DNA from 2 places in the Rhodococcus sp. G6(2025) genome. Region 1 is predicted to be linked to the other one. Evidence: riboswitches for the same ligand, from Rfam matches in the RefSeq annotation. Region 1 holds a riboswitch; the other holds the start of a gene.
What was found. A riboswitch is a leader RNA that binds a small molecule or an ion and turns the genes downstream of it on or off. The one in region 1 is predicted to bind glycine.
Positions count from the first base shown of each region.

Region 2: another riboswitch for glycine. It lies ahead of gcvP (aminomethyl-transferring glycine dehydrogenase); the one in region 1 lies ahead of gcvP (aminomethyl-transferring glycine dehydrogenase).

Region 1 is NZ_CP179750.1:7,197,318-7,211,955, reverse strand. Features, by position in the region: gene ACLIVD_RS33380 (FadR/GntR family transcriptional regulator) at 1-565, opposite strand, end outside; gene ACLIVD_RS33375 (SLC13 family permease) at 762-2,126, shown strand; gene ACLIVD_RS33370 (CaiB/BaiF CoA transferase family protein) at 2,294-3,490, shown strand; gene ACLIVD_RS33365 (carboxyl transferase domain-containing protein) at 3,490-4,998, shown strand; gene ACLIVD_RS33360 (L-serine ammonia-lyase) at 5,067-6,449, opposite strand; gene glyA (serine hydroxymethyltransferase) at 6,453-7,721, opposite strand; gene gcvH (glycine cleavage system protein GcvH) at 7,718-8,122, opposite strand; gene gcvT (glycine cleavage system aminomethyltransferase GcvT) at 8,160-9,275, opposite strand; gene gcvP (aminomethyl-transferring glycine dehydrogenase) at 9,272-12,226, opposite strand; glycine riboswitch at 12,349-12,440, opposite strand; gene lipA (lipoyl synthase) at 12,725-13,654, shown strand; gene lpdA (dihydrolipoyl dehydrogenase) at 13,689-14,638, shown strand, end outside.
Region 2 is NZ_CP179750.1:5,094,372-5,109,009, reverse strand. Features, by position in the region: gene ACLIVD_RS23440 (AMP-binding protein) at 1-17, shown strand, start outside; partial or broken gene ACLIVD_RS23435 (NUDIX hydrolase) at 90-706, shown strand; gene ACLIVD_RS23430 (SMP-30/gluconolactonase/LRE family protein) at 749-1,807, shown strand; gene ACLIVD_RS23425 (CDP-alcohol phosphatidyltransferase family protein) at 1,923-2,546, shown strand; gene ACLIVD_RS23420 (DUF881 domain-containing protein) at 2,546-3,409, shown strand; gene ACLIVD_RS23415 (small basic family protein) at 3,442-3,804, shown strand; gene ACLIVD_RS23410 (DUF881 domain-containing protein) at 3,812-4,558, shown strand; gene gcvH (glycine cleavage system protein GcvH) at 4,601-5,005, shown strand; gene garA (glycogen accumulation regulator GarA) at 5,325-5,825, shown strand; gene ftsR (transcriptional regulator FtsR) at 5,822-6,562, shown strand; gene ACLIVD_RS23390 (bifunctional nuclease family protein) at 6,705-7,178, shown strand; gene ACLIVD_RS23385 (MerR family transcriptional regulator) at 7,463-8,083, shown strand; glycine riboswitch at 8,153-8,276, shown strand; gene gcvP (aminomethyl-transferring glycine dehydrogenase) at 8,451-11,303, shown strand; gene ACLIVD_RS23375 (metallophosphoesterase) at 11,349-12,503, opposite strand; gene ACLIVD_RS23370 (substrate-binding domain-containing protein) at 12,500-14,230, opposite strand; gene ACLIVD_RS23365 (malate synthase G) at 14,423-14,638, opposite strand, start outside.

The DNA of each region.
Region 1 (14,638 bases):
GCGGGCGTTCTGCTTGGGACAGGGATTCGATCCGGGTCTCCCGGATCAGCCCGGAAATCTCGTGCATCAGCTTGGCCAGCAGTGACGAGTGCGCCGCGACGGTGATGGCCTCGTGGAACTGTTCGTCGCCGACGACGCCGCGATCGCCGGCGGCGATCTCGGCTTCCATCGTCGCGAGGGCGGCATCGATCGCCGCCATTTCCGCGTCGGTCCGGCGCTCGGCGGCGAGCCCGGCAAGCTTCACCTCGAGTGCCTCGCGGGCCTCGATCACCTCGGGGAGACGATCGGCGTGTTCGCGCAGCGCCTTGACGGCTCGTTCCTCGATGGGGCGGCGGACGAGCACGGCACCGTCCCCGTGCCGCACCGACACCACACCCTGTACCTCGAGGGCGACGAGCGCCTGACTCAGGGAAGCGCGACTCACGCCCAGTTGAGCGGCGAGTTCACGCTCGGCGGGGAGTCGGTCGCCCGGCGTCATCTCGTGGTCGGCGATATGGGCGCAGAGCTGTTCGACGATCACCTCGTACAGCCGCGGTCGTGCTACCGGACGCAGTTGCTCAGCCACTGGGCCACCCACTCTCCATTCCACTGAAACTACTCCACGGTATCTCGCACAGGCATGTAACCGCATCCACAGTTCCTATTGACAGTGATCCACGACACTGCTTTTATGAAGTGGCTAGGCCAATCTGCCACTGAGTCAATTTGCTCGCCGGCGGCGGTCGAGACCAGATGCCACTGCCACAGAACCGGAGACTTTCATGTCGACCGAGTTGATCCCCATACTTGCGCTCGCTGTCATGTTCCTGGCGGCGACCGTGCTGCCCGTGAACATGGGCGCTCTCGGCTTCGTTGCCGCCTTCTTCGTCGGAACCCTGTCACTGCACATGAGCAGCGACGACATCATCGCCGGATTCCCCAGCAGCCTGTTCCTGACGCTGGTCGGCATCACCTACCTCTTCGCGATCGCCCAGAACAACGGGACCGTCGACCTCATGGTCCGCGGGGCGGTCCGGCTGGTCCGCGGTCGTGTCGCGCTGATCCCCTGGGTGATGTTCGGGATCACGGCGGTACTCACCTCGATCGGCGCGCTCGGCCCTGCCGCCGTCGCGATCGTCGCGCCGATCGCTCTCGGCTTCGCCGCCCGCTACAAGATCAACGCCCTCCTGATGGGCATGATGGTCGTCCACGGAGCGCAGGCAGGCGGCTTCTCGCCGATCAGCATCTACGGCGTCACGGTCAACGACATCGCGTCCAAGGCGGGATTGACCAACAGCCCGCTCACCCTGTTCCTCGGAAGCCTCCTGTTCAACGCCGCTATCGGGGTGCTCCTGTTCGTCTTCCTGGGCGGTCGGGACCTGATCGGGCGCAGCGTGCACGACGACGGCGCCGAGAACACCGAAGGAACTGGTGCCGGTGGCTCGGGCGGAGGAGTGCCCGCGACCGGAGGTGGCTCGGGGTCCGGAGGGGCCACCGCGACCAAGGTGCGCCCGACGGCGACCCTCGCGGGCGCACCCGCACGCCCCGGAGTCACATTCGATCAGGCCCTCACTCTGGTCGGTCTCGCCGCGCTCGCGGTGTTCTCGCTGATCCTCGACCTGGACGTGGGGTTCATCTCGATGACGGTGGCCGTCGTCCTGGCGCTCGCCTCGCCTAAGGCGCAGAAGGGTGCGATCGCTCAGATCAGCTGGTCGACGGTTCTGCTCATCGGCGGCGTGCTCACCTTCGTGGGGGTCCTGCAGGAGGCGGGCACCGTCGAGTACGTCGGAAACGCGGTGGCCAGCCTGGGGATGCCTCTTCTCGTCGCTCTTCTGCTCTGCTACATCGGGGCCATCGTCTCCGCATTCGCGTCGTCCACGGCGATTCTGGGAGCGACCATTCCGCTCGCCGTCCCCTTCCTCCTCGCCGGCGAGGTGGGCGCGGTGGGCGTCATCGTCGCGCTTGCCATCTCCTCGACCATCGTGGACGTAAGCCCGTTCTCGACCAACGGAGCGCTGGTCCTCGCGAACGCACAGAATGTCGATCGAGACCGTTTCTACAAGCAGATCCTGAAGTACAGCGCCCTCGTCGTGGCCATCGGGCCACTCGTGGCCTGGGCGATTCTCGTGGTGCCCGGCTGGCTCTGACGGCCGGCGGGGAGGCGACCGGCCCGCCTCCCCGCGTCGTTGAATCGACTTTTCACCTCTTGACATCGGCCGAATCAGATGTTTCATTTAATTGGCTAGTCCACTAGGTCACTGCACCAACAGTCCAGCTCTCGCGGCTCTCGCCAGGAAGTAACGGGTGGTTTCACATGTCCACGAACACGATGGAGCGCACAGGTCCGCTGCAAGGAGTGGTCGTCGTCGATCTGACCCGCGCACTCGCGGGCCCCCACGCGGCGATGATGCTCGGCGACCTCGGCGCCGACGTCATCAAGATCGAGACCCCGCACGGCGGCGACGACACCCGCGGATGGGGGCCGCCCTTCGTGAACCCTGCTGACGCCAAGCGGGAATCGACGTACTTCCTGTCCGCGAATCGGAACAAGAAGTCGATCACCCTCGACCTCAAGGCCGAAGACGGACGGGCCACCCTCGAATCCCTCGTCCGGCGCGCCGACGTCCTCATGGAGAACTTCCGCACCGGCGTCCTCGACCGGTTGGGATTCACCACCGAACGGCTCGCGGAGCTGAACCCGCGCCTGGTCGTCCTGTCCATCAGCGGTTTCGGTCACGACGGACCCGAAGGCGGACGCGCGGGGTACGACCAGATCGCGCAGGGCGAGGCCGGACTGATGTCGCTGACCGGCCCCAATCCCGACGACGTCCAGCGCGTCGGCGTGCCGATCGCGGACCTGCTCGCCGGCATGTACGGGGCGTTCGGCGTCGTCGCCGCCCTGCAGGAACGTGAGCGCACCGGACGGGGCCGCGTCGTACGAACGTCGTTGCTGGCCAGCGTCGTCGGCGTGCACGCCTTCCAAGGGACGAAGTGGACCGTCGCCGGCGAGGTCGGTGAGGCGCAGGGCAACCACCATCCGTCGATCTCGCCCTACGGGCTGTTCCGCACCGCCGACGGCGCCGTCCAGATCTCGGTCGGCAGCGAAGGACTGTGGAAGCGGTTCTGCGCGGGCTTCCACCTCGATCCGGAAACCCCCGGAATGGCCACGAATCCCGAACGCGTCGAGAACCACAAGCAGGTCCTGGAACTGGTCGAGGACGCGTTCGGCGCGTACACCAGCGACGAACTTCTCGTCGAACTCGACCGCATCGGAGTGCCCGCGGGACGCGTCCGGACGATCTCCGAAGTCTACGAATGGGAGCAGACCAAGTCGCAGGGACTGCTCGTCGACGTCGACCACCGCACACTCGGCAACATCACGCTGCCCGGCCCGCCCCTGCGGTTCTTCGAACCGGACGGCACCGAGGTCACCGAGACCCGGCACACCGCACCACCGGTCCTCGGCGCGGACAACGACACCGTGATGTCGTGGCTGAAAGAGTGCAGCTGATGGCTCGCCTGACCGCTCCCGAACTGCTCGACCTCGTAGTCGACGCCGGCACGTGGGAGTCCTGGGACACGCCCCCGATCCAGGTCGCGGCGGACTCCGAGTACGCCGACGAACTTCTTCGCGCACAGGAGAAGACCGGCCTCGACGAGGCGGTGCTGACCGGAGTGGCCACCATCCGCGGCCGCCGAACGGCAATCCTCGTCTGCGAATTCGGCTTTCTCGGCGGCTCCATCGGAGTGGCCGCAGGCGAGCGTCTCGTCGCCGCGATCCGACGCGCCACGCGCGAACGCCTTCCGCTGCTCGCCCTGCCCACGTCCGGTGGCACGCGAATGCAGGAGGGAACGACCGCGTTCCTGCAGATGGTCAAGATCACGGCGGCGGTGATCAAGCACAAGGAGGCGCACCTGCCGTACCTCGTCTACCTGCGAAGCCCCACGACTGGCGGTGTCTTCGCATCCTGGGGGTCGCTGGGGCACGTCACCATCGCTGAACCGGGAGCGCTCGTCGGCTTCCTCGGACCGCGCGTGTTCGAGGCGCTGTACGAGTCGCCGTTCCCGGCGGGCGTCCAGACCGCCGAGAACCTGCACGCGCACGGACTCATCGACGCGGTGCGGCCGCCGGATCAGCTCGCCGAGATCGTCGACCGCGCGCTGCGCATCATCACCTCCGGCCGTGGTGGCCGGCCGTCGCTCGCGGACGCCCCCGTCCACGAGAGTCTGCCGGACGTCCCCGCCTGGGATTCGGTGGTCGCCTCGCGCCGCGAGGACCGGCCGGGGGTGCGGGAGGTGATGTTCCACTCCGCGTCGGATGTTCTTCCGCTCAACGGAACCGGTCAGGGTGAGGTCGATCCGGGCTTGATCCTCGCCCTCGTCCGGTTCGGTGATATGCCGTGCGTCCTGCTCGGCCAGGACCGTCGAGGGCAGACCACGCGGTCGCCGCTCGGCCCGGGCGCTCTGCGGGAAGCCCGCCGGGGAATGCGGCTGGCGGCGGAACTGAACCTGCCGTTGGTGACGGTCATCGACACCGCGGGCGCGGCATTGTCGAAGGAGGCGGAGGAAGGCGGTCTGGCCGGTGAGATCGCGCGCTGCATCGCCGACATGGTCTCGCTCGACGTCCCCACCATCTCCCTACTGCTCGGGCAGGGCACCGGCGGCGGCGCGCTCGCGTTGATCCCGGCCGACCGGGTGCTCGCGGCCCAGCACGGCTGGCTCTCACCCCTGCCACCCGAAGGTGCGAGCGCGATCCTGCACCACGACATCGCGCACGCTCCGGACATGGCCGCCCGGCAGGGAATCCGGTCGTCCGATCTCCTCGCGAGCGGCATCGTGGACGAGGTGATCCCCGAATTCCCGGACGCGGCAGACGAATCCACGGCGTTCTGCACCCGGGTGGGTGCGGTACTCCACCGCGAACTGTCGCTCCTCGATGCGGCAGACACCACCCAGCGACTCTCCGACCGTGCGGAGCGATTCGACCGGATCGGTCTGTTGCAGCCCGCACATGCGTGACCGCGGTGCCGGGGATCCCGATCGGATCCCCGGCACCGCGTCCATTCACTGGTCCGCGCGGACTAACGTCAGCATTCGACGAGATTCACCGACACGTTCACCGCGAGACCGCCGGTGGAGGTCTCCTTGTACTTCGAGCTCATGTCGGCGCCGGTGGCCCGCATCGTCTCGATCACCTGATCCAGGCTGACCCGGTGGGTGCCGTCGCCGCGCAGAGCCATCCGGGCGGCGTTGATCGCCTTGCCCGCCGAAATGGCGTTGCGCTCGATGCACGGAATCTGCACCAGGCCGCCGATGGGATCACAGGTGAGACCGAGACTGTGTTCCATCGCGATCTCCGCCGAGTTCTCCACCTGCTCCGGGCTGCCGCCGAGGATCTCGGCGAGCCCGGCGGCGGCCATGGACGCCGCGGAACCCACCTCGCCCTGACAGCCCACCTCGGCCCCGGAGATCGAGGCCCGTTCCTTGTACAGGGATCCGATTGCGCCTGCCGCCAACAGGAATCGCACCGACGTTCCGTCCGGGTCCGCCTTCCCGGCGGGGGTGTAGTGCAGCGCGTAATGCAGGACCGCCGGGATGATGCCGGCCGCCCCGTTGGTGGGGGCGGTGACGATGCGTCCGCCGGAGGCGTTCTCCTCGTTGACGGCGAGGGCCACCAGATTCACCCAGTCCTCGGCGAACGCGGGATCACGACCCGGATCCTCCAGATTCAGCCGCTCGTACCAGCCGCGGGCGCGGCGGCGTACCCGCAGACTGCCGGGCAGGTACCCGTCCCGGCTGATTCCGCGGTGCTGGCACTCGACCATCACGTCCCGGATGTGCAGGAGCCGCGCCCGGACCGCCGGCTCGGGCCGGAGGGCGCGTTCGTGCTCGAGCATGACCTCGCTGATCGTGAGCCCGTAGTGCTCGCTGAGGTCGAGCAACTCGCGCGCCGACCCGAACGACAGCGAATTCGCGCCCGCGGCGACGGGCAGCTCCGGTTCGGCGCCGGTGACGACGAATCCGCCGCCGATCGAATAGTACGTCTGCGCGTGCAGTTCACGGCCGGTCACGCTGGTGGCGGTGAGGGTCATGCCGTTGGGGTGAAAGTCCAGGACCGTCAACGGGTGCAACACCATCTCGTCTTCGGCGAGCGGGATGTCGACCGTCCCGCCGAGACGGATCCGCCGACTCGCCCGCACCTCGTCGAGTCGCGTCTCCATCTCCTCCGTGGCGATGGTTTCGGGCCGATACCCCTCGAGGCCGAGGAGGATCGCCGACATGGTGCCGTGGCCGGCGCCGGTGGCCGCGAGCGATCCGTACAGATCGACACGGACACCGGCGACGTCCCCGAGAAGGCCGAGTGTGTCGAGGTCGTCGACGAACGTGCCCGCCGCCCGCATCGGCCCGACCGTATGCGAACTCGAGGGTCCGATACCGACCGAGAACAGGTCGAACACACTGATCGTCACGAGTTACAAGCCCGGGTAGAGCGGGTACTTGTCGGCCAGTGCCCGCACTTCGGCGGCGAGTCTTGTCGTGTCGGCGCCGTCCGCTGCGGTGAGAGCTTGGGCGATGAGGTCGGCGACCGTCACGAAGTCGTCGCGGCCGAAGCCGCGGGCGGCGAGTGCCGGGGTGCCGATGCGCAGACCGGACGTCACCATCGGCGGCCGCGGATCGAACGGGACGGCGTTGCGGTTGACGGTGATTCCGATCGCATCGAGGCGGTCCTCGGCCTGCTGCCCGTCGATGGCGGCATCCCGCAGGTCGACGAGGACGAGGTGCACGTCCGTGCCGCCGGTGAGGACGCTGATTCCGGCTTCCTTGACGTCGGGTCGGCTGAGCCGTTCGGCGAGGACCTTCGCACCGTCGAGGCAGCGTTCCTGACGCTCCGCGAAGTCGGGTTCGGCCGCCATCTTGAATGCCGTTGCCTTGCCTGCGATCACGTGTTCCAGTGGGCCGCCCTGCTGGCCGGGGAACACCGCGGAGTTGATCTTCTTCGCGATGGCGGCGTCGTTGGTCAGGATGATGCCGCCGCGGGGTCCGCCGAGGGTTTTGTGCGTCGTCGACGTGACGACGTGTGCGTGCGGGACGGGGGACGGGTGGAATCCGGTGGCGACCAGACCCGCGAAGTGGGCCATGTCGACCATCAGGTATGCGCCGACCTCGTCGGCGATTTCCCGGAAGCGGGCGAAGTCCAGGTGCCGGGGGTAGGCGGACCAGCCGGCGATGATCAGTTGCGGCCGGTGCTCGCGTGCCGCCTTCGCCACCTCGTCCATGTCGATGCGGTAGTCCTGCTCGGACACCCCGTAGGCGGCGACGTTGTAGAGCTTGCCGGAGAAGTTGAGGCGCATGCCGTGCGTGAGGTGGCCGCCGTCGGCGAGGGATAGTCCGAGGATCGTGTCGCCCGGCTCGATCAGCGCGTGCATCACCGACGCGTTCGCGGTGGCGCCGGAATGCGGTTGCACGTTAGCGTATTCGGCGGCAAACAGCGACTTGACGCGGTCGATCGCGAGCTGCTCGATCGTGTCGACGTGCTCGCAGCCGCCGTAGTAGCGCCTGCCCGGGTACCCCTCGGCGTATTTGTTGGTCAGCACGGACCCCTGCGCCTGCATCACCGAAAGCGGTGCGTGGTTCTCCGACGCGATCATCTCGAGGCCGGTGCGCTGGCGCCCCAGCTCCTTGCCGATCAGTGCGGCGACGTCCGGGTCGAAATCCGCGAGGTCGCGGTTCAGGACGCTCATGCCTGCACCCCGTTCTTCTCGGCATACTCGGCCGCGGTGAGGAGTTCGCCGGCGGCGGAAGGCTGGACGGCGAACAGCCAGCCCTCGCCGTAGGGGTCGGAGGTGACCAGTCCCGGGTCGTCGACGGCGGCGGTGTTGATCAGGGTGACCCGGCCGCTCACCGGCGGATACAGCTCGGACACGGTCTTGGTGGATTCGACCTCGCCGCACGATTCGCCGGCGACGATGGTCGCACCGACCTCCGGCAGGTCGACGAAGACCAGCTCGCCGAGCGAGTTGACGGCGACCGACGTGATGCCGACGCGGACCGGCTCGTCGGGGAGCGTGGCGCCCGGCTCGATCAGGACCCACTCGTGATCGTCGGTGTAGCTGCGGTCGTCAGGGAAGGCGTGCGAAGACATGTGTGACCCTTTCGGGGCTGAAGTGGGTGGGAACGGCTCAGGAGCGGCGGTAGAACGGCGACGGCGTGACCACGAACGGTTCCTTCTTGCCGCGGATGTCCACGGTGAGTTCGGTGCCCGGTTCGCGGAACGCGACGTCCACGAAGGCGAGCGCGATCGGATGCCCGAGCGTCGGGGACAACGCCCCGGACGTGATGGTGCCGACCGCCGATCCGCCGGACGCGTCCAACACGGTGTACTCGGCACGGGCGGCCCGGCGGCCGCTTCCGGCGAGGCCGACGAGCACCCGCTGCGGGGACTGATCCGACAACTTCTGCAGGGCATCGCGGCCGACGAATTCCTTGTTCAGCCGGACCACCTTGCCGAGCCCGGCCTCGTACGGATTCGTGCCGAGGTTCAGTTCGTGGCCGTACAGCGCCATTCCGGCCTCGAGGCGGAGGGTGTCGCGGCAGGCGAGGCCGGCGGGGACGCCGCCGCGGGTCGTGGTGGCGTCGAGCAATGCGCGCCACAACTGTACGGACAGCTCGTTCGGCACGTACAGCTCGAAGCCGTCCTCCCCGGTGTACCCAGTACGGGCGAGGAGGACGTCGATGCCGGCGACCACCGCGCGCGCGACCGCGTAGTACTTCAACTCCGCCACAGTGTCGACCTGCTCGGCGGGAACGAGGGACTGCACGATGCCCTGCGCGGCCGGTCCCTGCACCGCGATCAGTGCGGTCTCCGCGGACTGATCGTCGACGTTCGCGGAGAAACCCTCGACGCGTGCCGCCAGTTCGCGGTGCACCGTCGGCGCGTTGGCCGCATTGGCCACCACGAGGAAATGCTCGTTGGCGAGACGGTAGACGACCAGATCGTCGATGACTCCGCCGTCCGCATTGCACAGGAGGGAGTACTTGGCTCTGCCGACGCCGATCTTCGAGAGTTCGCCGGCCAGAGCATAATCCAGGACCGCTCCGGATTCGGGTCCGGTGACCGCGATCTCGCCCATGTGCGAGAGGTCGAACAGTCCGGCGGTCTTGCGGACGGCGTGGTGCTCGGCGAGTTCGCTGTCGTACTTCAGCGGCATCTGCCAGCCCGCGAAGTCGGTGAAATGGGCTCCCAGCGCGCCGTGCTCGCCGAGCAGCGGGGACGCGGGCGTCGTGGTGAGGGTCATGCGAAGGCCTCCTCGGGGGTCTCGGCGATGGCCGAAGTGTCGATGTCGGTGGTGTTCTCGAAGGCCTCGGGCGCCGGGCACGAGCAGACGAGGTTGCGGTCGCCGTGGACGCCGTCGATGCGACGCACCGGGGGCCAGTACTTGGCGGCGCGAAGCGACGCGACGGGGTAGGCGGCGAGGTGGCGGGGGTAGGGCAGGTCCCATTCGTCCGCGGTCACCTGTTCGGCGGTGTGCGGGGCCTGACGCAGTGGGCTGCGCTCGAGCGGCCACACGCCATCGCCGACCAGGTCGATCTCGCGGCGGATCGACACCATCGCCTCGATGAAGCGGTCGAGTTCGGCCAGATCCTCGGACTCGGTCGGCTCGACCATCAGGGTGCCGTTGACGGGGAACGACAGGGTGGGCGCGTGGAAGCCGTAGTCGATCAATCGCTTCGCGACATCCTCGGCGGTGACGCCGGTCAACTTGGTGATGGGCCGGAGGTCGAGGATGCACTCGTGTGCCACCAGACCGGACGGGCCCGTGTAGAGGACCGGGAAATGCCGATCCAGCGACCGGGCGACGTAATTGGCTGCGAGAACCGCGGTTTCGGTGGCGCTCGTCAGCCCGTCCGGTCCCATGAGTGCGATGTACGCCCACGTGATGGGCAGGATGCCGGCCGATCCGTAGTTGGCCGCCGACACCGGGGTGCCGAGGTCGTCGCCGCCCAGCGGATTACCGGGCAGGAACGGCGCCAGATGCTCGCGCACCGCGACAGGCCCGACACCGGGACCACCGCCGCCGTGCGGGATGCAGAACGTCTTGTGCAGGTTCAGGTGTGACACGTCGCCGCCGAACTTACCTGGCTGTGCGAGGCCGACCAGCGCATTGAGGTTCGCGCCGTCGACGTACACCTGGCCGCCGGCCTCGTGCACCAGATCGCAGACCGTCCGCACGTCGCTCTCGTACACGCCGTGTGTGGACGGGTAGGTCAGCATGATGGCGGCCACCGCGCCCTCGTGCGCCGCGATCTTCGCGCGTAGGTCGCCCACGTCGATGTTGCCGTTCTCCGCGGTCGCGACGACGACGACCTTCATGCCCGCGAGAACCGCGGACGCCGCGTTGGTGCCGTGCGCGGACTGGGGGATGAGGCAGACGTTGCGTCCGAAGTCGCCGCGGGATTCGTGATAGCCGTGGATCGCGAGCAGCCCGGCCAGCTCACCCTGGGATCCGGCGTTGGGCTGCAACGAGACCCGGTCGTAGCCGGTGATCTCGCCGAGCCAGCGTTCCAGGTCGGCGACGAGCTCGAGGTAGCCGGCCGTCTGCGCGACCGGGGCGTACGGGTGGATGGACGCGAACCCGGGCCAGCTGATGGGTTCCATCTCGACAGCGGAGTTGAGTTTCATCGTGCACGATCCGAGCGGGATCATAGTGCGGTCGAGCGCGAGGTCCTTGTCCGACAGTGTGCGCAGGAAGCGGAGCATCGCGGTTTCCGAGCGGTGATCGTGGAACACAGGGTGCTGCAGGTAGTTCGACGTCCTGGCGAGTGCCGAAGGCAGTTCGGCCGCCGCGACGGTCGTCGGCTGCGCACCGAACACGGCGACCACCCGCCGGACGATGTCGTCGGTGGTGCACTCGTCGCAGGCGATCGCAACGTGATCGGCGTCGACGAGGCGGAGGTTGATGCCGTCCCGATCGGCCGACTCCACGATCGCCCCGGCACCCGCCGGGACCCGCACGAGAACCGTGTCGAAGAAGCTGTCGTGGACGATTGTGTGACCGGCGGCGCGCAGGCTTCCGGCGATGGTCGTCGCGTGGTCGTGCACCCTATTTGCGATGGCGCGCAGCCCTTCCGGACCGTGGTAGGCGGCGTACATCGCGGCGACGTTCGCAAGCAGTGCCTGCGCCGTGCAGATGTTGCTGGTCGCCTTGTCACGCCGGATGTGCTGTTCGCGGGTCTGCAGTGCCAGCCGGTAGGCGGTCTTCCCGTCGACGTCGACGGACACTCCGACGAGACGGCCGGGCAGCATGCGCTCGAGCCCGCCGCGCACGGCCATGTAGCCGGCGTGCGGTCCGCCGAAGAACAGGGGCACACCGAAACGCTGCGCCGACCCGACGGCGATGTCGGCGCCCTGCTCGCCGGGCGGCGTCAGGATCGTCAGCGACAGCAGGTCCGCCGCGACCGTGGTCAGCGCGCCGCGCGCCTTCGCCGCGGCGATCATCGGAGCCAGGTCGCGCACCGCGCCGCTCGCACCGGGCGCCTGGAAGACCACCCCGAACATGTCACCGTCGGGCAGTTCCCCGGACAGTTCCGCGACCACCACCTCGATGCCCACCGCCTTCGCTCGTCCCCGGACGACGGCCAGCGTCTGCGGCAGGCAGTCTGCGTCGAGGACGACGCGGTTGGTGGCGGACTTCGACTTGTTCGCCCGCCGCATCAGCAGCACCGCCTCCATCACGGCGGTCGCCTCGTCGAGCAGCGACGCGCCGGCCAGGGGAAGGGCGGTGAGATCCTCGATGACGGTCTGGAACGTCAGCAGCGCCTCCAGCCGGCCCTGGGAGATCTCCGGCTGGTACGGCGTGTAGGCGGTGTACCAGGCGGGGGACTCGAGCATGTTCCGCCGCAACACCGCGGGCGTGATGGTGTCGGAGTACCCGAGGCCGATCATCTGGACGCGGATCTCGTTGTGCTCCGACAGTGCCCGCAGATCGGTGAGAACTTGCTGCTCGGACCGCGCCGCGGGCAGATTCAAGGGCTGTGAGCTGCGGATCTGGTCCGGCACCGCGCTGTCGATCAGGTTCGCGAGACTGTCGTAACCGAGGGCGTCGAGCATCCGCCGCGACGCGGAAGCATCAGGACCGATGTGGCGGGACGGAAAGTCGCTGGTGAGGGGCACGCCGTGGGTGGCGGTGCGGGGTTCTGCTGGCACGAGGTGACTCCGGTTTCGTTGAGTCCGGACCGCACCGGACATCGACAAGGGGGCACCTCCCCGCTCTGTCCTGAAACCTGAGAGTTTGGGCGCACCGCAACTACGGCGTGCTCTTCACCTTCGGTAAGTTCCGGCTTTACGGCCGATACTTTCTCCAGAGTTGCCTCTGCGCTGCGGTACTGGGGCCTGAGAGATTCCCGGGGAGGAAGTTGCTCCTACGGCGCCTCCGAAACGGAGGTTCTCCCGCTGCGCGTCAACGGCGTCTTCAGTTGTGATTGGCCAAACAGTACACAGACGCCGCGGGTTTGTCTCCTTGGACCGACGGTGTTGCCAAAAGTCCTCGTCGTTTGGCATCCTCGATGCATCTTCGCTCCGACGTGACCGCACACGCCGGACGATGAGAGCCCAGATGCCCGCAGCCGCAACGGTTGTCGAAGTGTGCTCGCTCTCCCCAATCGCCTGCCCCGGTTCCGCGCTGTCCACCGCGCGGGTCCGACGACGCATACCGACCGGTTTCGACCGGCCCTAGGAGTTCCCCACATGACTGCACAGCCTGACGGCCGCCGACTGCTCCGCCTCGAAGTCCGCAACGCTCAGACCCCGGTCGAACGCAAACCGTCGTGGATGAAGGTGCAGATGCGGACAGGCCCCGAATACCGGGACCTCGCCGCCCTCGTCGAACGCGAGAACCTGCACACCGTGTGCCAGGAAGCGGGATGTCCCAACATCTTCGAATGCTGGGAGGACCGAGAGGCGACCTTCCTCATCGGCGGAAGCCAGTGCACCCGGCGGTGCGACTTCTGCCAGATCGACACAGGCCGCCCCGCCGCACTCGACCGGGGCGAACCCAGGAGGGTCGCCGAGTCGGTGCAGACCATGGGCCTTCGGTACGCCACCGTCACCGGGGTTGCCCGCGACGATCTGTGGGACGGCGGCGCCTGGCTGTACGCGGAGACGGTCCGGCAGATTCACGAACTGTGCCCGGGCACTGGCGTCGAACTGCTGATCCCCGATTTCAACGCCGATGCCGCGCAACTACGCAAGGTGTTCGACACCCGCCCGGAAGTACTCGCGCACAATGTGGAGACTGTTCCCCGGATATTCCGTCGTATCCGCCCTGCCTTCACGTACGAGCGGTCCCTCGAGGTGATCACACGGGCTCGGGAGGACGGCCTGATCACCAAGTCGAACCTGATCCTCGGGATGGGGGAGACCACGGACGAGGTGATTCAGGCCCTCCGGGACCTGCACGCGGCCGGCTGCCAGTTGATCACGATCACGCAGTATCTGCGGCCGTCGGCCCGGCACCATCCGGTGGCACGGTGGGCGACGCCGGACGAGTTCGTCATGCTCGACGGGATCGCCCGCGAGATCGGCTTCCTCGGCGTCCTGTCCGGTCCGCTCGTGCGCTCCTCCTATCGGGCCGGCCGCCTCCACGCGGAGGCCGTCGCCGCAACCGCAGTTCACTGAACCCCACCCTCTTCCGTTCCAGCAAGGAGTTCCCATGTCCCACCGATCTGCAGATGTCGTCATCCTCGGCGGCGGTTCCGGCGGCTACGCGGCCGCCATCCGCTCGGCCGAACTGGGCCGTTCGGTCATCCTCGTCGAGGAGAACGAACTGGGCGGCACCTGCCTGCATCAGGGGTGCATTCCGACGAAGGCGCTGCTGCACTCCGCCGAGGTCGCGGACAGTGCCCGCACCGCCTCGCAGTTCGGTATCGACGTCACGTTCGACGGTGTCGACCTCGAGAAGGTCCTGAGCTACCAGAACACCATCGTCACCCGACTGCACAAGGGACTGCAGGGCCTCGTCGACTCGTACGGCATCACCGTCGTCAACGGCCGCGGCCGGTTGGTCGGACCCAACGGAGTGGAGGTCGACGACGAGCTGATCACGGGCGGCGCCGTCGTCCTGGCAACGGGGTCGTCGCCGAAGACGCTGCCCGGCATCGGCATCGGTGGCCGGGTCGTCACCAGCGACCAGGCTCTCGTGTTGCCGTTGGTCCCCAAGAAGGCGATCATCCTGGGCGGCGGCGTCATCGGCGTCGAATTCGCCAGTGTCTGGGCGTCGTTCGGCGCGTCGGTGACGATCGTCGAGGCGATGCCACGGCTGGTGCCGAACGAGGACGAGACGATCTCCAAGTACCTCGAGCGGGCATTCCGCCGCCGCAAGATCGCCGCGAAGACAGGTGTGCGGGTGACGGAGGTGACGCAGGACGAGGACGCGGTGTCGGTCACCCTCGACTCCGGCGACGTACTCGACGCCGACGTCGTGCTGGTCGCAGTGGGGCGCGGACCCAACACCGCGTCCATGGGGTACGAGGAGACCGGAGTGATGCTCGACAAGGGCTTCGTGGTGACCAGTGATCGACTGCGCACCACGGTCCCGAACGTCTTCGCGGTCGGCGACATCGTCCCCGGGCTCCAGCTGGCCCACCGCGGGTTCCAGCAGGG
Region 2 (14,638 bases), 2.1 Mb from region 1:
AGCAATTGCTCGGCTGACGGCCGGCGCGGGGTTCGAAACGCGGGGGATCGGAGCGTGGGTTTCGCCGCGACTGGCGATACTGTCGGGTGATGGTGAATGGGCACGCACTGAGCAGGGAACGGCTCGCCGACGCGCTGGCACGGTTCGAACCACGGATCGTGGACCCGACGAATCGGCGGTCCGCGGCGGTCGTGATCGCCGTGATGAACGATGGCGCCGACGGTCAGGCCGTTCCGCTGACCATGCGCCCGAGCAAGATGCGTGCGCATCCGGGGCAGTTCGCGTTGCCCGGCGGCGGAGTGGATCCGGGGGAGACCGGCGAGGACGCCGCCCGCGCGAGCTGCACGAGGAACTCGGCCTCGACGTGGAGCCGTCCGCGGTGCTCGGCAGGCTCGACGACTACGTCACCCGCTCCGGGTACGTCATCACCCCGTTCGTCGTGTGGTCGGACCAGCCGATCACGTCGCTCGTCCCCAACCGCGAGGAAGTGGCGGAAGTGTTCTCGGTGGGCGTTCCCGAGATCGACGCGGAGCCGCGGTTCGTCGAGATCCCCGAATCGTCGAAACCGGTGATCCAATGGCCGTTCCGCCGTCACCTCGTGCATGCCCCCACCGGCGCGGTCGTGTACCAGTTCCGGGAGGTCGCGCTGCACGGGAGACACACGCGCATCGACGGATTCGACCAGCCGGTGTTCGCCTGGCGTTAGCGAGACCATATCGACTGGCGGACACGACTAATCTCACAGTTCGTGACCCTCTTCGAGTCTCTCGCCCGCAAGCTCGACCGCACCGGTGTCGACCCCGTCGTCTGGCACGCCCCGCCGCCGCCGACGCTCACGGGAGTGCTCGCTCCCAACAGGGTGCTCGACGACGCGCACCGCTGGACGCTCCCCGCCGGAGAAGGCCCGGAGGACGTCGCCGTCGATCACGACGGCCGGGTGGTCACCGGAGGCAACGACGGCCGGATCTGGCGGTTCGACAGCCACGGACACGCCACCGAACTCGCGAACACCCACGGGCGCCCCCTCGGGGTCGAGGTCCTCGACGACGGCAGGTTCCTGATCTGCGACGCCGAGCGCGGTGTGCTGCGGGTCGACGACAAGGGACGCGTCGACGTGCTCGCCGACGCCGCGGCCGGGCGCCCACTCGTGGCGTGCAACAACTCGGCGGTCGGCCGGGACGGCATCGTGTACTTCACCGACTCCTCGGCGCACTTCACGATCGCCGACCACCGCTACGACCTTCTCGAGCACCGCGGGACCGGCCGTCTGCTGCGTCTGGACCCGCGGACGGGGGAGACCGACCTCCTCGCCGAGGGACTGCAGTTCGCCAACGGTGTGGGACTGGCCTCGGACGAATCTTTCGTCCTCGTCGCCGAGACCGGCTCGTACCAGATCTCCCGCGTCGACCTGACCGGCCCGTCGCAGGGTGCGGCGTCGGTGTGGGCCGCGAATCTGCCCGGCATACCGGACAACATGACGTCCCAGACACGGGACGGCCTGTTCTGGGTGGCGCTCTACAGCCCGCGGATGCGCTTGCTCGACCTGCTCGCGCCCTATCCCACGCTGCGCATCGTCGCGGCGAATCTGCCGGAGGCCGTGCAGCCGAATCCGGAGCACGCCGGCTGGGTGATCGCCCTCGATCACCGCGGCGAGATCGTGCACAGCCTGCGCGGAGGCAAGGGCAGCTATTCCCCCGTCACAGGTGTGCGGGAGCACGACGGGTGGCTGTACCTGGGAAGTCTGACCGCGGACGCCGTCGCGCGCGTCCCGGCCCCACCGCGACCGGACGTTGCGCGGGGCGAGTGACACGGCCGGACGGACGGGACGATCGACTGAACACCATCCCGGTTGTGGAAGAGTGGCGAGAGCGGTGCGACGAGCGCCCGAAAACAGGTCCGCACTCGACGCTGGGGAGATTTTGGTGAATTCGGTGGACCGGGACACTGTGCGGTCGGACCGGATCGTGACCGTCCCGAACCTCCTGAGCGTGGTTCGACTCCTCGGCGTGCCGCTGTTCGTGTACCTGCTGCTCGTCACCCACTCCGACGGGTGGGCACTCGCGATCCTCATGATCAGCGGCTTCACCGACTGGCTCGACGGCAAGCTGGCGCGGATCCTCGACCAGTCGTCGAAGCTGGGTGCGCTGCTCGACCCCTTCGTCGATCGCCTCTACGTCGTCACGACGCTGGTGACGTTCGTCCTGCGCGGGTTCATCCCGTGGTGGGTCGCGGCGATCCTGATCGGCCGCGACGCCGTTCTCGCGCTGACGCTGATCATCTACCGACGGCGCGGTCTGCCGCCCCCCGACGTGATGTACCTCGGCAAGGGTGCCACCTTCCTGCTGATGTTCGCGCTGCCGATGACCCTCGCGGCGCACGGTGACTGGAGCATCGCGACCGTGGCGCAGCCGCTCGGCGCGGCGCTCCTGATCTGGGGCACGGTGCTCTACGTGTGGACCGGGCTGCTCTACACCGTGAACGCGCTGACCGTCGCGCGCACCGTTCCCGTGCGAGGACCGGGCGGCGACGAACACGAGGTCCAGTGATGAAACGGACAGATTCCGGAATCCGCAGGAATCCGGTGCCGTCCCTGCTGCAGTCCCTGATGAACGATCATCTGGACCCCGGGTACGAGGGTGCGGCCGAGGATCGTGAACAGGGACATTCACGGCAGACACGGGTCGGTCAGCAGGTGTGGATCGCGATCGGCGCGCTGCTCGTCGGGCTCGTGCTGTCGGTCGCCTACCGCCAGGCCACCGAACGCATCCCCGGCACCGAGCAGGTGCGGTCCGAACTCCTGAGCAAGGTGCAGGACGCAGAGGATCGGGCGGGCGCCCTCGCCGCCACCCGGGACACGCTGTCGACACAGACCGACGACGCGCGCGCCACCGCGCTGGCCGGCGACGCCCGAGGCGCGGCACTGCTCGACGAGCTTCGCGGCCTCGAGGGGGATGCCGGAGTCGAGGCCGTGCACGGTCCCGGCCTGACCGTGACGTTGACGGACCCCGCAGCCAAGCCCAACCTCTCCGACTCGTCCCAGCGCAGTGTCGGGGGGAAGGCCGTGGTGCTCGACCGCGACCTCCAGTCGGTCGTCAATTCGCTGTGGGCGAGCGGCGCCGAGGCCATCGCGGTCGGCGACGTGCGGATCGGCCCGTCGGTGACGATCCGCCAGGCGGGTGGCGCGATGCTCGTGGACAACCAGCCGGTGTTCTCGCCGTACGTGGTCTCCGCGATCGGCCCGCAGGGACCGATGCAGACCGGATTCGTGGTGAGCGACGCCTATCTGCGGATGTCCAGCGTGGCGCAGCTGTACGGCATCGGCTTCGCGGTGGCGGAGGCCGACGATCTCCACTTGCCCGCCGCCCCGGCGCGGGAAGTGCGGGCAGCCCGGGAAGTGGGAACACGATGACAACGGCGGAGTCGAATGGAGGAGTCACACGAATGAAGGCAGCACTGAAGGGCGGATCCGCGATCTACGGGGTGCTCGCCCTGATCGTGGGTATCGTGCTGGGCGTGGTGTTCAGCCCGCAAGTGCCCGACGCCGTGCAGCCCTACCTGCCCATCGCCGTCGTCGCCGCGCTCGACGCGGTGTTCGGCGGACTGCGCGCGTACCTCGACGAGATCTTCGACTCGAAGGTGTTCGTCGTCTCGTTCGTGTTCAACGTCCTGGTGGCCGCCCTGATCGTGTGGCTCGGTGACCAACTCGGTGTCGGAACCCAGCTGTCCACCGCGATCGTCGTCGTGCTGGGCATCCGCATCTTCGGCAACGCGGCCGCCCTCCGGCGACGTCTGTTCGGGGCGTGAGCGCGGCGTGAGCGGACACGAGGGCAGACACGAACTGCACGGGAACGAACCGGCGACGTCGCAGCGATCGCACGTCGTCTTCGCGCTGCTGGCCGCGCTCCTGCTCGGCGGGCTGGGAATCGCGATCGTCACGCAGGTGAAGAACACCGGGTCCGGTGACACCCTCGACTCGGCGAGCCCGGCCGATCTCCTGGTCGTCCTGGACACGCTGAACCAGCGGGAGGCTGCCCTGCGGCAGGAGATCGCATCGCTGGAACAGACCTTGGCAACGTTGCAACAGAGCGGCAGTTCCGGAGCGGCGCTCGACGAGGCGCAGGCCCGGTTGACGGCGCTGTCGATCCAGGTCGGCAGCGCACCGGCCACCGGTCCCGGGGTGACGATGCGCATCACCGACCCCAACAAGGGAGTCGGCTCCGAGGTCCTGCTCGACCTCGTGCAGGAATTGCGTGCCGCCGGTGCCGAAGCCGTCCAGATCCAGGGTGCGGACGGCCCGCCCATCCGGATCGGCGTCGACTCCTGGGTGTCCGGTTCGGCCGGCGGCGTGTCGGTGGACGGCCGGAAGGTGAACGCCCCCTACGGCGTGGTCGCCATCGGTGATCCGCCGACTCTGGCGGCGGCCCTGAACATTCCCGGCGGGGTGGTCGACACGGTCGCGCGCAGCGGCGGACAGCTGACGATCGAACAATCGCAGCAGGTCACGATCGCCGCCTTGCGGGAGGCGAAACCTCGCCAATACGCTCAGCCCGGAAATTGATCTTCGCATCCGCCCGCGGATTGCCATCGAAAGGAAGCCACTGTGAGTGAGCTCGAAATTCCCGCCGATCGTCGGTACACCGCCGAACACGAGTGGGTCGAGCGGACGGGGCCCACGACGGTACGCGTCGGCATCACCGATTTCGCGCAGTCCCAGCTCGGCGACGTCGTGTTCGTCCAGCTTCCGGCGGTCGACGAGGCCGTGACGGCGGGCGAATCGTTCGGCGAGGTGGAATCCACCAAGAGCGTCTCCGACATCTTCGCCCCGCTGACGGCGAAAGTCGTTGCCGCCAATGCCGATCTGGACGGCAACCCGGAACTCGTGAACTCCGCGCCCTACGGGCAGGGGTGGCTGGTGGACCTCGGTGTCGACGACGAGGCGACCCTCGACGCGGCACTGGCCGAAATGCTGGACGCCGCCGGCTATGCAGACATCACGGCAGGATAATTTCCCGAGAACACGCGAGGCGGTAATCGGATGGTTTCGGAAGGTGCCGACAGCCCGGAAACCGGGTTGCCGGAAAAATCCGCTGTCGGAATACCGGTTCGTAATGTGCTGGCGGCCTGTCTCACTACACGCACCGGCGTGCGCAGGGTACGGTCGATGTTGAACGCATGTGCCGTGTCGGGGCGCAGGTCCGTAGTTTGAATGTGATCGTGGGAGTTTGCACAGAAGTTAATGTGCACGGGAACCGAATTATGTAGTACCGAGTGGCATTGCGTAGTCCAGCGAATCTTGCTGGATGATCGAACTAGGAGGAGAAACGGTGAGCGAGAACGGCAACGACGCGGTCTATGGGGAGACGCCGGCGGAAACCACGTCGGTCTTCCGCGCGGACTTTCTCAATGAGCTCGACAACTCCTCGGCAACCCAGGCTCCGGAAGCTCCGGTGTCGGGTGTGGAGGGACTGCCCGCAGGCTCTGCTCTGCTCGTCGTCAAGCGTGGACCGAACGCAGGGTCGCGCTTCCTGCTCGACCAGCCGACGACGTCCGCGGGACGGCATCCCGACAGCGACATCTTCCTCGACGACGTGACCGTCAGCCGTCGTCATGCGGAGTTCCGTCAGGAGGACGACGAGTTCCAGGTGGTCGACGTCGGCAGCCTCAACGGCACCTACGTCAACCGGGAGCCGGTCGACTCGGCTGTCCTGGCGAACGGTGACGAGGTCCAGATCGGCAAGTTCCGACTGGTCTTCCTGACCGGACCCCGGACCGCTGCCGGTGGCTCGCAGATCGGTGAGACGTCAGCTGGTGCGGGTAGCCAATGACCGCGGTGCGGCAGCAGCAGGCGCAATCGGGGATGTCGATCGGCTCCGTGCTGGATCGACTCCGCCCCGATTTTCCTGATGTGACGATCTCGAAGATCCGATTCCTCGAAGCCGAGGGTCTCATCAGCCCCCAGCGCACTCCCTCGGGGTATCGGCGATTCTCGATCGCCGACTGTGAACGACTGCGCTACGTCCTCACTGCGCAGCGCGATCAGTATCTGCCGCTGAAGGTCATCAAGGAGCAGCTCGAGGCCATCGACAGAGGTGTGGCCACGGTCGGCGCAGGCGATTCTTCGCCGCGCCGGCCGCGCGCGCTCACGGTGGCCCCGGGCGAGGTGTCCCCGGAGGAGTTCCTCACCGACCGCGAGGTGCGGATCAGCCGCGACGATCTGATCGCCCGGGCAGGGATCGACGAGAAGTTCCTCGGCGAACTGACCCGCGGAGGCCTGGTCGTTCCCGGGCCGGCGGGATTCTTCGACGAGGACGCGGTGACACTGGCGCGCACCGCGAGGGCGATGTCCGAGTTCGGACTCGAGGTGCGGCACCTGAGGGCGTTCAAGCTGGCGGCCGACCGCGAGGCCGGGCTGGTCGCGCAGATCGCCGGGCCTGTCGCCAAGGGCCGCGACGCCGGCGCCCGTGATCGCGCCGAGGAGATGGTGCGCGAACTGGCCGCCCTGTCTCTGACGTTGCACACCTGCCTGGTGAAGTCGGCAGTCCGGGGTGCGCTCGATCGGTGAGGTGAACTCGCCGACCGTCCCCACTTCCCAACGACGCTGCGCTCGAACGGCTGTACGGTCGAAGAGCAGACACGAATCGAATAGAATCCTGGTACGGCATTGTGTGCCGCGGACGGACCATTGCAGGGTGGAGGCAGACGCGATGAGCGAAATGCACGTGATCGGAGTTCGTGTCGAGCAACCCCAAAGTCAACCTGTTCTGCTGTTGCGTGAAACCGACGGCGAGCGGTACCTGCCCATCTGGATCGGCCAGACCGAGGCCACCGCGATCGCACTCGAACAGCAGGGCGTCGAGCCTGCGCGTCCGCTGACCCACGATCTCATCAAGAACCTGATCGAAGCCTTCGGTCGCACCCTGAAGGAAGTTCGCATCGTGGACCTGCGCGAGGGCACGTTCTATGCCGACCTCGTGTTCGACCAGAACACCCGCGTCTCGGCCCGCCCGTCCGACTCCATCGCCATCGCACTGCGAATCGGGGTGCCGATCTTCGCCGAGGAAGCGGTACTCACGGAGGCCGGTCTGGTTATGCCCGACGAGCGCGAGGACGAGGTCGAGAAGTTCAAGGAATTCCTCGAGTCCGTGTCGCCGGACGATTTCAAGGCAACCGACGGCTAGTTTGCGCCGTCGGAAAAGCCTCGGGCGCGGAGTAACGGTTGAGGTTCCTCCGGCGCGTTGCGTTGACCCCGTCTCTTCGGAGTCATAGCGTTCAGTGCAGTGATTTTCTGCCCTGCAGATTGTATCGGGCGTACGCTGAGTAGGTTCAGGGTACGGACTTGCTCGATGTCACTGGTGGCGCTTGCGCCGCTCGATGTGCTGTGGCTGTGCCGCGGGCACTGGCGACGCGCGTCACAGGCGCACTGATCGTCGGGTTCAGTGCAACATGCGAGAGGGAGTAGTCAGTGGGAGATCGGCCGCAGGAGAATGCGCTGAATCTTGCGCCCGGCGACAACGTTGCCGAGTCCGAATTCAGCTCCGAGGAGATCCAACCGGGCCTCTTCCCGGACGATTCCGTGCCCGACGACCTCGTCGGATACCGCGTCCCCATCGCCTGCCAGATCGCGGGAATCACCTACCGGCAGCTCGATTACTGGGCTCGCACGTCGCTCGTCGTGCCGTCCATTCGTGGCGCAGCAGGTTCGGGCAGCCAACGGCTGTACTCGTTCAAAGACATCCTCGTCCTCAAGATCGTCAAGCGTCTGCTCGACACCGGAATATCCTTGCAGAACATCCGAGTGGCCGTCGACCACCTCCGTAAGCGCGGAGTGCGGGACTTGGCCAAGATCACACTTTTCTCGGATGGGACCACGGTCTACGAGTGCACGTCCCCCGAAGAGGTCGTCGATCTGCTCCAGGGCGGGCAGGGTGTCTTCGGTATCGCGGTGAGCGGTGCGATGCGCGAACTGACCGGCACCATCGCCGATTTCCCGGCCGAGCGCGCCGATGGCGGCGAGAGCGAACAGAGCCCCGAGGACGAACTGGCGTCGCGGCGCAAGAACCGCGCGAGCCGCAAGACGGGCTAGCCCGCATCCATCGGAGCGCGGCGCTGCCTGCGCCGCCATCTGCAGCCGTGACATAGACTGGCGGTGCGTCGACGCCGTGCGGGAGAGTTCCGGGCACCGCAAGCACAGAAACATCGTGTGTGCGGGAGTTCGGGCGCCGAAGGAGCAACACCTCCCCGTCAATCTCTCAGGCAGACAGGACCGTGCGGGCTCCGACGTCTCTGGAAAGCGGTGGGAGCACCCACCCGCCCACGGGGAAAGGGCCGTCTTCACACCCGAACGACGGTACCGAATCTCTCAGGCGCTCGATTCGAGCAGGCGACAGAGGGGGAGGGACGTTCCGCTACGCGGGGCGTGTCCTGATCCTCCGAACTGCTTGGGAGTTGTCGTGATCGACGCTGGAAGCCGTACATTCGCCGATCGTCATGTCGGCCCGAACGCTGCGGAACTCGCGCACATTCTCGAACTGGTCGGAGCCGATTCGCTCGACGACCTCGCGTCGAAGGCCGTCCCCGCCGTCATCCTGGACGGGGTGACGGGCGGCATCGCCGACGGCCTCGACGCGCTGCCTGCACCGGTGTCCGAGCACGAAGCGCTCGCCGAACTGTCCGCACTCGCCGCGCAGAACACCGTGGCGACGTCCATGATCGGTCTCGGCTACTACGACACCCTCACCCCGCCGGTGCTGATCCGGAACATCATCGAGAACCCGGCCTGGTACACGGCCTACACGCCGTACCAGCCCGAGATCAGCCAGGGCCGCCTCGAAGCGCTCCTCAACTTCCAGACGATGGTCGCCGACCTGACCGGCATGGAGGTCGCCAACTCGTCGATGCTCGACGAAGCCACCGCCGCCGCCGAGGCGATGACGCTGCTGCGCCGGGCGAGCAAGAGCAAGTCCCCGCGGTTCGTCGTCGACGCCGACCTGTTCCCGCAGACGCTGGCCGTCGTCGAGACCCGGGCCGAGCCGCTCGGCATCGAGATCGTGGTGGCCGACCTGTCCGCCGGCCTTCCGGACGGTGACTTCTTCGGCGTCCTCGCGCAGATGCCTGGCGGGTCCGGCCGCATCGTCGACTACACCGACGTGATCGCCGCCGCCCACGAGCGCGGCGCACTGGTCGCGGTCGGGGCGGATCTGCTGGCACTCACGCTCCTCACCCCGCCCGGCGAGATCGGGGCCGACGCCTGCTTCGGCACCACCCAGCGGTTCGGTGTCCCCATGGGCTTCGGTGGCCCGCACGCCGGTTACCTCGCCGTGCACACCAAGCATGCACGTCAGCTCCCCGGCCGTCTGGTGGGCGTCTCCGTCGATGCCGACGGTGACAAGGCGTACCGGCTGGCGCTGCAGACCCGCGAGCAGCACATTCGCCGCGAGAAGGCGACGTCGAATATCTGCACCGCTCAGGTGCTGCTGGCGATTCTGGCGGCCATGTACGCCAGCTACCACGGCGCCGAGGGACTGAAGGCGATCGCCCTGCGCGTGGCGAACACGGCGCACTCCCTGGCCGCCGCGCTCCGCAGGACCGGGGCTGTCGTCGTCCACGAGCACTTCTTCGACACGATCCTCGTTCGAGTCGCCGGCCGAGCCGCGGACGTGGTGGCGAAGGCGAAGGACGCCGGCATCAACCTGCGGTTCGTCGACGCGGATCACGTCGCCATCGCGTGTGACGAGGCCACCACTGCCGACGACGTCGCCCAGGTGCTGGCGGCGTTCGGCGGCGAAGGCGCCGTGACCGAGGAAGCGGGCACGTCCGTCCCCGACGCGCAGCTCCGCGGATCCGACTACTTGCAGCACGAGGCGTTCACCCGGTATCGCACCGAGACGGCGATGCTGCGCTACCTGCGGGCGTTGTCCGACAAGGACATCGCACTCGACCGCAGCATGATCCCCCTCGGTTCGTGCACGATGAAGCTCAATGCCACCGCCGAGATGGAAGCGATCACCTGGCCCGCGTTCGCCGGACTGCACCCGTTCGCGCCGACCGGGGACACACCGGGAATCCTCCGCATCATCAAGGACCTCGAGAACTGGCTCGTGGCCGTCACCGGCTACGACGCGGTCAGCCTGCAGCCGAATGCCGGTAGCCAGGGCGAGTACGCGGGGCTGCTCGCGATCCGTAACTACCACCTCAGCCGCGGAGACGACCACCGCGACACCTGCCTCATCCCGTCGAGCGCCCACGGCACCAACGCCGCATCCGCGGTCATGGCCGGGATGCGCGTCGAGGTCGTCGCCTGCCGCCCGAACGGTGACGTGGATCTGGACGACCTGCGGGCGAAGATCGCCGACCATGCCGAGCGCCTCGCGGCGATCATGATCACCTACCCGTCCACACACGGTGTGTACGAGCACGAGATCGCCGACATCTGCGCCGCCGTCCACGACGCCGGCGGCCAGGTGTACGTCGACGGCGCCAACCTCAACGCCCTGGTCGGCCTGGCCCGTCCCGGCCGGTTCGGCGGCGACGTGAGCCACCTCAACCTGCACAAGACGTTCTGCATCCCGCACGGTGGCGGTGGCCCCGGCGTCGGTCCGATCGGTGTGCGGTCCCACCTCACGCCGTTCCTGCCCGGACATCCGCTCGCACCGGAACTCGGCACAGCCGGACCGATCTCCGCGGCCCCCTACGGCAGTGCGTCGATCCTCCCGATCACGTGGGCGTACATCCGGATGATGGGCGCCGTCGGGCTGCGCCGCGCAAGCCTGACCGCCATCGCCTCGGCCAACTACATCGCGCGCCGCCTGGACGAGTACTTCCCGGTCCTCTACACCGGCGAGGGGGGAATGGTGGCACACGAGTGCATCCTCGACCTCCGGCCGATCACCAAGGACACCGGTGTGACCGTGGACGACGTCGCAAAGCGCCTCGCCGACTACGGTTTCCACGCACCGACGATGAGCTTCCCGGTGGCGGGCACCCTGATGGTGGAGCCCACCGAGAGCGAGAACCTCGAAGAGATCGACGCCTTCTGCGAGGCGATGATCGCGATCCGCGCCGAGATCGACCGCGTGGGCGCGGGGGAGTGGCCGGTGGACGACAACCCGCTGCGCGGTGCCCCGCATACGTCCGGTTGCCTGGTCGCGGAGTGGAACCACCCCTACACCCGTGAGACAGCGGTGTTCCCCCGAGGCAAGGCACGGCCGAAGGTGTGGCCGGCGGTGCGGCGCATCGACGGTGCACACGGCGACCGCAATCTCGTGTGCTCCTGCCCGCCGATCTCCGCATTCGAAGACGCCTGACACAGCCGATGCCCGTCCCGCTCACGCGGGGCGGGCATCGCTCGCTCAGTCCTCGCGCACCAGCTCGAGGATCGTGATCTCCGGTGGGGCGCCCACCCGCACGGGCGGACCCCACGTGCCCACACCGCGGGTCGTGTAGAGGACGGTGTTTCCGATGCGGTCCAGTCCCGTCACCGACGGCTGCTGCAGCGGCACCAGATAACGCAGCGGCCACATCTGCCCGCCGTGCGTGTGCCCCGACAGTTGCAGGTCGACACCGAGGTCGGACGCTTCCAGTGCCTGCCGCGGTTCGTGCGCGAGCAGCACGACGAACGTCGACGGGTCGCGTCCGGCGAGCGCGGCCGGAAGGTCGGGTTCGTACGGGGCCGGCGAGGAATAGTCGTGGATGCCCGCGACGTCGAGGGTGGCGCCGCCCCGGGTGATCGTCGCGCGCTCGTTGCGCAGCGTCCGGATGCCCAGCCGGTCCCACACATCCAGCCAGCGACCACCGTCGTCGGCGTAGAACTCGTGATTGCCGCTGACACCGAACACCCCGAGCGGGGCCTCGAGGTCGCCGAGCGGTTGCAGATCGGGCGACACCTTGGCGACGGTCCCGTCGACCAGATCGCCCGCGATCGCGACGAGATCCGGCTGCTGCGCGTTCACCAGGTCGACGACCCGCCGGGTGAAATCCACTCCCCGCGCCGGGCCGACGTGAAGGTCGGACACGAGCGCCACACGCACACCGTCGAACTCGGCGGGCAGACGCTTCAGCGGCACCCGAACCCGCACGATCCGTGGCCGGGCGGCCTCCGACACCCCGTAGCCGGCGGCGCCGACGGCACCCACCACCACGACGGCGGTGGCGATGCGCAGGCTTCGCCGCCGCGACAGATCGACCTGTTCGTCGTTCCCGGTGCCGCGCAGGCGGCCGAACAGCCGCGTCAGCAGCGACGCCAACGCGACCAGGAGAAGCCCGAGCACCAGATAGAACATAGCGCCGAGCCACACCCAGCCCACCCATCCCGGGGGACGCGCCCATCCCGGATCGAAGGCTTCGCCGCTGCCGACGCCGATGACCGCGAGAACCCACAGGACCACGAGGGTCACGTCGACGACCACCGACCAGGGCCGGCCCAGCCCGGTGGCCCGCACGAGTCGCCGATGGAGCCACCATGTGACGAGTGCGAGGAAGACCGCGAAGACCAGGAGCCTCGTCACGACAGCAACTTGCTGATCGCGGTCGGCAGTGCCGCTCCGTCCGAGGACGCGACCTTCTCCAGCGACCCGCCGGTGCGATCGGCCAACGCCTGCAACGTGTTGAGGTCGGAGTTCTCGCCGATCGTCACCACGTCGATGCGCACCGGCTTCGACGTGCTCGAGGCCGCAGCGATGGCGGACAGCAGATCCGCGCGGGCAACGGAGTCGTCGTTGGCCCCGTCGGTGACGAGCAGCACCGAGTTGGTGCGGCCCGGCGTGTATCCGTCCACCGCGCTCTTGTAGGCCGCTTCGAGCGACGTGTACGTCGAAGACCCGGTGGCGGGTGTCGCCTTGGCGAGCCGGGCGTCGAGTGCCTGCCTGCGGGTGCCCTCCGTGAAACCGCCCGCCGAGAGGGGACCGGTCGCGACCACGGTCGTGTACGGCCGCGACCCGTCGAGCGTCGTGCTGTACTCCCACAGCCCGAGGTTCGACGAGTCCGGAGAACGGTCGACGTGGGCTGTGAGCGCTGCCGTCGTGTTCGCGAGGCGCGTCGCCGTCCCCTCGCGCTCTCCCATCGAGCTGGAAACGTCGAGCAGGACGGTGGAGGTGCGGGGGGTGATCGGATTCCGGATCACCTGCATCAGCTCGGCCGCAGCGGCCGCATCGGCGGGAACGAGGGTGGATTCGAAACCGGGAAAGGCCAGCGCGGTGTCGTCGGGCCGGGCGAGTCCCTCGACTCGGAACCCGGCGTCGGCCAGGACCTGTGCCTGTTCGGGTCGACGGACGAACTCCGCGAACTGCGCGGCGGCGCGGCTCTGTGTCTCGTCGACGGACGGGCCTGCCAGAACGGCCGCGGGGTGATCTGCCACGGGTGTCGGGCCTTTCGGCATCGATGTGGTGATGTCGGCTCCGGGTGCGTCGCGCAGGGCCTGGTAGACCTGCTGTTCGGTGGCCGCGACCGCGTGGATGCCGGAGGTGGCGGGATCGCCCTGCTCGGCCAGCGCGGTGAGCGCCTCCCGCGTCGTCGCGGGCTTCGTCTCCGACGACGCCTCGTAGCCGAGCGCCAGACCGGTGAGTGCCGACGTGACGGGAGCAGAACGAGCCTGCTCCTCCGTCACCGGACCCGTGGGGCTTCCCGCGACCGCGGCTGCAACCGCTTCGACTGCCATCTCCGTGCTCTCGGCGCCGGGGCCGACGGGGAGCGCCATCCCCAGGCTGCCCCAGCCCGGCAGGCCGAGAGTCGCGAGGGAATCGCGGCCGGTCTGCAGCGACGGCAAGTCCTTCCAGTCGATCGCCGGCGTGCCCGGCGAGTTCGCGAACGCCGTCCGGACCGCGAGCACGACGGGGCTGGTCGCCACGGGACGCGCTTCGCCGCTGATGACGCCGGTCGCCGAAACCTGCTTGACGGAATGCGAGCTCGACGGAATCCACAGAGCGGGGCGAGGCCCGAGCGCCGCTGCGTCCCACGGGCCGTCCGGCCCCGCGGACAAGGCGTCGCGCACGGTGTCGGACGCGACGGCGGTGACCGTCACCGACACGCACTGATCGCGGATCACCGGGGCAGTCTCCGTGAAATGGTCGGCGAGAGTCTGGAGCTGGGGTGCGATGTCGGGATCCGCCACGACCGCGAGCACGGATTCGCCTTCGACGCAGGCGCCCGCGGCAGCCACGCCCTGATCGGTGATCCGGTCACGCAACTGGAACCAGCCCACGACACCTGCCGCGATCACGACGACGAGACCGAGCACGATCAAAGGCCCCCTGCTGATACCCCTGGCGCGCGATTCGCCGCGATGCTGCCCCACGTGCTTTCCAGCCCCTGTCCGACGAGTTCGACGTTGACCCTCGCAGTGTAGTGATGCGCAGGATCAACCCGACCTGACACGTGAGTGGCAAAGCGTGCGCGAGCACGCTTTGCCACTCACGTGGGGGGCGACCGGTCAGGCGTTGGCTGCTTTGTATTCGCGGCGGCGGCGGTGCAGGATCGGTTCGGTGTAGCCCGACGGCTGCTTGGTGCCGTCGAGGATCAGTTCCTTCGCGGCCTGGAAGGCGATGTTGGTGTCGAAGTCGGGGGCCAGCGGCCGGTAGGTGGGGTCGTTCTGGTTCTGCCGGTCCACGACCGGGGCCATCCGTTGCAGCGACTGCACGACCTGGTC